Regions from separate parts of the Mesorhizobium sp. B3-1-7 genome, predicted to be linked through region 1. Evidence: predicted binding sites of a transcription regulator. Region 1 holds the regulator's gene; the other holds the start of a gene.
The links. The regulator PhoB, encoded in region 1, activates phosphate uptake and scavenging genes when phosphate is short. The targets are predictions, from matches to a motif close to TGTCATNNANCTGTCAT.

Region 1 (3,409 bases):
AGGCGCTGAAGCGCGCCGCGCTGTGGACCGAGGTCAAGGACAAGCTCAACGCCAGCGGCCTCAGCCTCTCGGGCGGCCAGCAGCAGCGCCTGTGCATCGCCCGCACCGTGGCGGTGAAGCCCGAGGTCATCCTGCTCGACGAGCCGGCCTCGGCGCTCGATCCGCTGTCGACCGCCAAGATCGAGGAACTGATCGACGAGTTGCAGGCCGACTACACGATCGTCATCGTCACCCACAACATGCAGCAGGCGGCGCGTGTGTCGCGGCAGACGGCGTTCATGTATCTGGGCGAGCTGGTGGAGTTCGACCGGACCGAGAAGATCTTCACCTCGCCTCGCGAGAAGCGCACGCAGGACTACATAACCGGCCGCTTCGGCTGAGTTCATACGAGGACATCATCATGGCCGAACATACCGTCGCCTCCTTCGACGAGGATCTCAGGCAGATCAGCCGGCTCATCAACGACATGGGCGATCTCGCCAGCTCCATGGTCGGCGGTGCGACGAGGGCGCTGCTCGAGACCGACAATGCGCTGGCGCAGCGCGTCGTCTCCGACGACGCCATCATGGACGCTCGTCAGCGCGAGCTCGACGACCGCGCCATCACGCTGATCGCCAAGCGGCAGCCGATGGCGGACGACCTGCGCAACGTGGTCGGCTCGATCCGCATGGCGGGCGACCTCGAACGCATCGGCGATCTCGCCAAGAACATCGCCAAGCGTGTCGGCTCGGTCGGCGTCAGCGCCGCGCCGCGCGACCTCACGCATTCGATCGATTCGATGGCGCAGCTGGTGCTGATCCAGGTGCAGGCCGTGATCCAGGAATATATGGTGGGCGATGCCACGGTGCTGGCCAAGCTTCGCAACGACGACGAGCGCATCGACGTCAAATACACGTCCGTCTTCCGCGAGCTGTTGACCTACATGATGGAAGACCCGCGCAACATCACCGCTTGCACGCATCTTCTGTTCTGCGCCAAGAACCTCGAGCGCATCGGCGACCATGTGACCAACATCGCCGAGAACGCCTATTATGTGCTGACCGGCACGCAATTGCCCGCCAATCGTCCGAAGCAGGACGAGACCGCAATGTCGGCGCCGGCGGCCTGACGAAAAGGTTACCCCAATGATCGCGCCACGCATCATGGTGGTGGAGGACGAGGAGCCGCTGGGGGTGCTGCTCCGCTACAATCTCGAATCCGAGGGTTACCAGGTCGAAGTGGTGACCCGCGGCGACGAGGCCGAAATCCGCCTTCAGGAAAACGTTCCCGACCTGCTCGTGCTCGACTGGATGGTGCCGGCGGTTTCCGGCATCGAGCTCTGCCGGCGTCTCAGGATGCGGCCCGAGACCGAGCGGCTGCCGATCATCATGCTGACGGCGCGCGGCGAGGAAAGCGACCGCGTGCGCGGCCTCTCGACCGGCGCCGACGACTATCTGGTCAAGCCATTCTCGACGCCGGAGTTCATGGCGCGCGTCAAGGCGCTGCTGCGCCGCGCCAAGCCGGAGGTGCTGTCCAGCGTGCTCAAGGTCGGCGACATCGTGCTCGACCGCGAATCGCACCGGGTCTACCGCAAGAAGAGCGAGATCAGGCTCGGCCCGACCGAGTTCCGCCTGCTCGAATTCATGATGCGTCATCCCGGCCGCGTGTTCTCGCGCAGCCAGCTGCTCGACAATGTCTGGGGCGAGACGATCTATATCGACGAGCGCACCGTGGACGTCCATGTCGGGCGCCTGCGCAAGGCGGTCAACAACGGCCGGATGCCAGACGTCATCCGCACCATCCGCGGGGCGGGGTACGCGATCAGGGAGGATTAGGTCCCGAGGGCCCTGACGGGTCAGGCGCTTCCAACAACCACGTTGGTGGGTAGCCGAGACGTTTGTGCTTCGTCATCCACGGGCGGAGCAAGGAGCGTAGCGACGCAGCGCAGACCCGAGGATCCATGCCGTGACTTCCACGCGCCGCTATGGCGCAGAACTCTGCACCGCTGCACCCTACGATCGAGGTAACGGCATGGATTCCAGGGTCTGCGCGCGTCGCTTCGCTCCCTGCTCCGCCCTGGAATGACGAAGTCGCGGTGGCTTCGGCCAATCTCCAACGTTGGTGCGATTCGCGGCTTCAGCGCCATGTTCGCTTAGGCCACGTTCTTCCCGGCCCCCGCTCTGGCCTGCACCCCCGGCGCGAAAATCTCCTGATCGACGAAGGTCAGCGCGCGCATGGCGCAGCCTTCGCGGATAAGCGGCAGTTCGTTCGGCTCGGTGTCGAAGGAGATCGATTCCGAGTGCTGGCCGCCGGCGGTCTGGGCGATCGCCTCTCGCAGCGCCGGCTCGATCAGGTCGAAGGCGGCCGCGCTTACGCCGACCATGGCGACAGGCGCCGGGTCGATAAGGGCGAACAGGCTGCCGAGGCCGAAACCGAGTGCTTCGCCGGCCCGGCGATAAGCCTCCCGCTCGGGTCCGTCCTCCTGCCGGGCTTTTGCGGCCAGCGCGCGCATATCGGCGTCGCCGACGTCGGTCGGCGTGGCATCCTCGCTTATTCCCATGGCGCTGCGCCAGATCGCGTAATTGCCGGCATAGGCCTCGACGCAGCCGCGGCGGCCGCAGCGGCAAAGCGCGCCGCCCGGACGATGGATCATATGGCCGAACTCGCCGCCGGAGGAATGCGTGCCGCTGAACAGCGCGCCCTTCAGCACCAGGCCCATGCCGATACCGTGCGAGAGCAGGATGGCGATGAAGTCGTCGCGATAGCGCTCGGGATCGCGCCATTGCAGCGCCACCGCCATCATGTTGCAGTCGTTCTCCATGGTGGCGGGAATACCGAATTCCCTTTCGAGGAGGTCGGCGAAAGGGATGTCGGTCAGCGGCGTGATCGGCGACCACAGCATGGCGCGTGAATGGGAATCGGTGATGCCCTGAATGCCCATGGCGATGCGGGCGACGCTGCCCACGTCGAGGTCGGGATCCCGCAGCCGGCGCCGCACGATCGCCATGCATTCGCCGATCAGCTCGTCGCGGGGCATGACGAGCGTGTCGAGGCGCTGCTGCTCCTCGGCAACCACCTGGCCGGCATAATCGATCACGGCGACCGACAGGAAGTTCAGCGACAGCACCACGGTCAGCACCGCGGCGGCTTCGGGGTTCAGCGCCAGACCGATCTGCGGCCGGCCGCGTTTCAACGCCGTCGGCTCGCTGGCCTTGCTTTCGGTGAGAATGCCTTCCTGGATCAGATCGGCGGAGATCGCCGAAATGGTCGAGTGGCTGAGCCCGGTGGTGGCAGCAATCTCCGTGCGCGAGGGCTGGCCGGCGCGGCGCACGGCCGAAATCACCATGGCGCGGTTGCGCCGGCGCAAATCGTCGTGACGGATTCCGACCGACATCGTCTCGCACGTCCTCCCAGTCATCGCGGCCTTGTG
Region 2 (3,409 bases), on a different contig from region 1:
CCGACACGCGCCGCTCGAGCTGCATCGTGCCGGTATCGACGGGGTTGGTGTAGCCGAAGCGCGGCAGCGTGGTGCGATAGGCGCGCACCAGGAAGATCGCCTCGATCATATCGCCGCGCGCCTGGACTACGGCGAGAGCCGCCAGCTCGCGATCATAGAGCGAGCCTTCGCTCATCACCCGGTCGACGCCGAGCGCCAGCTGCTCGACGATCTGGTCGAGGCGCAGCGCCGGCACCGAGCGGTCGCCGCGGCGGCGGTCGGCCAGCAGCCGATGGGCGTTGGCAATTGCGGCCTCGCCGCCTTTCACCGCGACATACATGTCATGCCTCCATCGACTTGATGCGGTTGGTGCGCGGCAGGCAGGCGAGGCTGCCGGGCGCCGCCAGGATGATGTCGACGCCGCGCGGGAAACGCTGGTTGTTCTGCTTCCACTGCTCGACGAAATGGCGCGGCATGCCCGGAGGCGCGATCATCGACGTCTTTTCGATCCCAGGACCGTCGAGCAGCAGCGAAGGGCCCGAAGCGAGGTCGTCGACCATGAGGATCAGCGTCGTCGAGCGATCGGGATATTCTTGCGTGCCCTGCGCAAAACCGTCGAGCGCCGCCATCTCCCTGGGATTGGCGATCAAGGCGAAATGCGCGTCGGCCGGGGTGTTGGCCAAGGGCGCGCCGGTGTGGAAGCCGAGCCAGGCCTTGACCGAGGCGTGCGCCTGCAGCGGCGGATCGAGCCAGACTGGCGTGTCGTTGTCGCAGAGCGCCAGCGCGACCGCGCCTGCCGTCGCCGACAATGGCGCTGGCGGGCGGGCGAGTTGCGGCAGGTCCTGGACGGTGCCGGGGCGCGCCATCGCGTCCATGATGGCGCGGAAGACGGTCTGCGCGTCGAAAACCGGCTCGGTGAAGCCGCCGTCGATCGATTGCGTGGCGATGTCCATCAGTCCTCTCCGCGCACCATGGTGAAGAAATCCACTTTCGTTGCCGCCGTCTCGACGCGCCGCGTCTCGCGCGCCGCATCGAGCGCCGCGCGCAAGGGCGCGACCAGCTTCGTCTCGACCGCCTCGCGATGCGCCGGGTCCTGCCAGAGCGCGTCGGCGATCGCCGCGAGCTTTGCCTTGCCCTTGTCGCGGCCGAGCGCATAGGAGTGGCCAACCTTGCCGGATGGCAGCCGCACCGTGGCGCGGGTGACCGTCGCCTCGCCGACATTGAACGGCGCGCCGCCGCCGCCGATCCGCCCGCGCACCGTCACCAATCCGGTCTCCGGGCCGCGCAAAAGCTCTGCCTCGGAAGGCAGGCCCGCTTCATTCCACAGACGGGAGATCTCATCGGCCGCGGCATGCGCCAGCGTCGCCATCAAGGCCTTCCGCCCGGCCTGCTCGCGCGCTTCCTGTCCTCGCATGGCATCGATCCTTACATGCATAAAATTTGTCTATTGATATAGACAACTATACAAATTATACTCATCTCGTAACGAGAGTCCATGACGGGTGGATGACAACCCGGGAAAAATGCTTGGGGGCGATGGGTGACTGGACTGGCGGCTAGTATCGAAAGGCGTAATGGCGTGTCGCTGTGGCGGCAGATCGCCGATCGGATCCTGCAGGCGATCGCCAATGGCGATTTCGCGGAGAACGCGGCGCTGCCGCCCGAAGTCGCGCTGGCGGAACGTTACGGCGTCAACCGCCACACAGTGCGCAGCGCCATTGCCGCACTTGTGCAGGAAGGCGTGCTGAAGGCCGAGCAGGGACGCGGCACCTTCGTCTTGTCGCGCAAACGGCTGTCCTATCCGATCGGCGCGCGCACGCGCTTCTCGACCGGACTGCAAGGGCAGACGAGCGAGCGGCATATCGCGCTGTTGTCGTCATCGACGGAGCCGGCCAGCCGGCGCATCGCCGAGGCGCTAGGTCTCGCCAAGGGTGCTGCCGTTATCCGCCTTGAGACGCGCGGCGAGGCCGACGGTCATCCGGTGTCGCGCGCGACGACCTGGTTCGACGCCAAGCGCTTCGCTGGCATCGAGGCCTCTATGGCGGAAACGGGGTCGATCACTGCCTCGCTGAAGCGTTTCGGCATCAACGATTATCTGCGGCACTCGACAGTGCTGTCAGCGCGGCACGCCGACGCCGACGACCTTGCAGCACTCGATTTGCAGCCCGGCGCCATCGTACTGGTCACCGTCGCGGTGAACGTCACGCTCGATGGCCAGCCGATCCAGTTCGCGGAGTCGCGCTTTCCGGCGGAGCGGGTGGAGCTGAGGCTCTCGGCATCGTAGGAGATGCTGGCCTTGTCTCAGACCCGTGATTGATCTGCCTCACGCTGATGTCAGCCCAGCTCGGCCGCTTAATTGTCAGAGTCTTCGCGTTTGAGGAGCGCCTTCCCCCACTCCGTCGCCGCTTCGCGGCGCCACCTCTCCCCCCTCCGGAGGGAGAGGAAGGGAGCCAGCCGGCATAAGCTCGCACCTTTCCTCTTCCCCCGTCGATCGGGGGAGAGGTGTCGAGCGAAGCTCGACGGAGCGGGGGTCGACCTACGCGGCGGCGTCAATTCGGGTCAGGTTCACCGGCTGCCGTTTATGACCCGACCTCGATGACCGCCTTGATCAGCCCTGATTTCTCATGCGTCCATCGCGCCAGATCGCGCGGCGTCCTGGCAAGCGTGGTGCGATGGGTGACGAGCTTGTTCAGCGGCACGGCGCCGTTGCGGATCGAGGCCGCAACATGGTCGAAGTCGGCCTTCAGCGCATTGCGGCTGCCGACCAGCGTCATCTCGCGCTTGTGGAATTCGGGATCGGAGAAGGCGATGTCGTCCTTGACGACGCTGACCAGCACCAGCGTGCCGCCATGCGCGACATGGGCGAAGGCGGACTGCACCGACGGCGTGTTGCCCGTCGCGTCGAATACGAGGTCGAAACCCTCGCCGGAGGTTGCTTGCCGGACCAGTTCGGCAGCCGTCGCCTTCGAGCCGTCCAGCGGGGTAAAGCCGAGTTCCTTTTCGGCGAAGCCGAGGCGCTCGGCGCTCATGTCGAGCAAGCTGACATCCAGCCCGGCGATGCGCGCGAAGATCGCCGCGCCGAGGCCGATCGGCCCGGCGCCGATAACCAGCGTGCGCGCGCCGGGAGGCCCGAGCGAACGGCGCACCGCATGCGCGCCGATGGCCAGGAATTCCACCGCCGCGGCGTCGGCCAGCGACAGGCCGTTTGCCGGGTAGAGGTTCTCAACCGGCACCAGGATCTCGTCGCACATGGCGCCGTCGCGGTGGACGCCGAGCACTTCGATCTTCACGCAGCAATTCGGTTTGCCGTGCCGGCAGGCGATGCATTTGCCGCATGAAAGATAGGGGTTGATGACGACCGGCTCGCCGACGGCGAGATCGACGCCTTCGCCCTTTTCGACGATGGTGCCGGAGACCTCATGGCCCATGA

Region 2: a site for PhoB is predicted at 1,475-1,491, ahead of phnF (phosphonate metabolism transcriptional regulator PhnF). Genes of this name have one in related genera too.

What each region holds. Positions count from the first base shown of each region.
Region 1 covers NZ_VFTL01000021.1:32,169-35,577, forward strand. The annotation lists gene pstB (phosphate ABC transporter ATP-binding protein PstB) at 1-380, shown strand, start outside; gene phoU (phosphate signaling complex protein PhoU) at 401-1,108, shown strand; gene phoB (phosphate regulon transcriptional regulator PhoB) at 1,125-1,814, shown strand; gene FJ417_RS18275 (ROK family protein) at 2,132-3,373, opposite strand.
Region 2 covers NZ_VFTL01000022.1:72,837-76,245, reverse strand. The annotation lists gene FJ417_RS19170 (carbon-phosphorus lyase complex subunit PhnI) at 1-319, opposite strand, end outside; gene phnH (phosphonate C-P lyase system protein PhnH) at 321-932, opposite strand; gene phnG (phosphonate C-P lyase system protein PhnG) at 932-1,393, opposite strand; gene phnF (phosphonate metabolism transcriptional regulator PhnF) at 1,529-2,263, shown strand; gene FJ417_RS19150 (zinc-binding alcohol dehydrogenase family protein) at 2,559-3,409, opposite strand, start outside.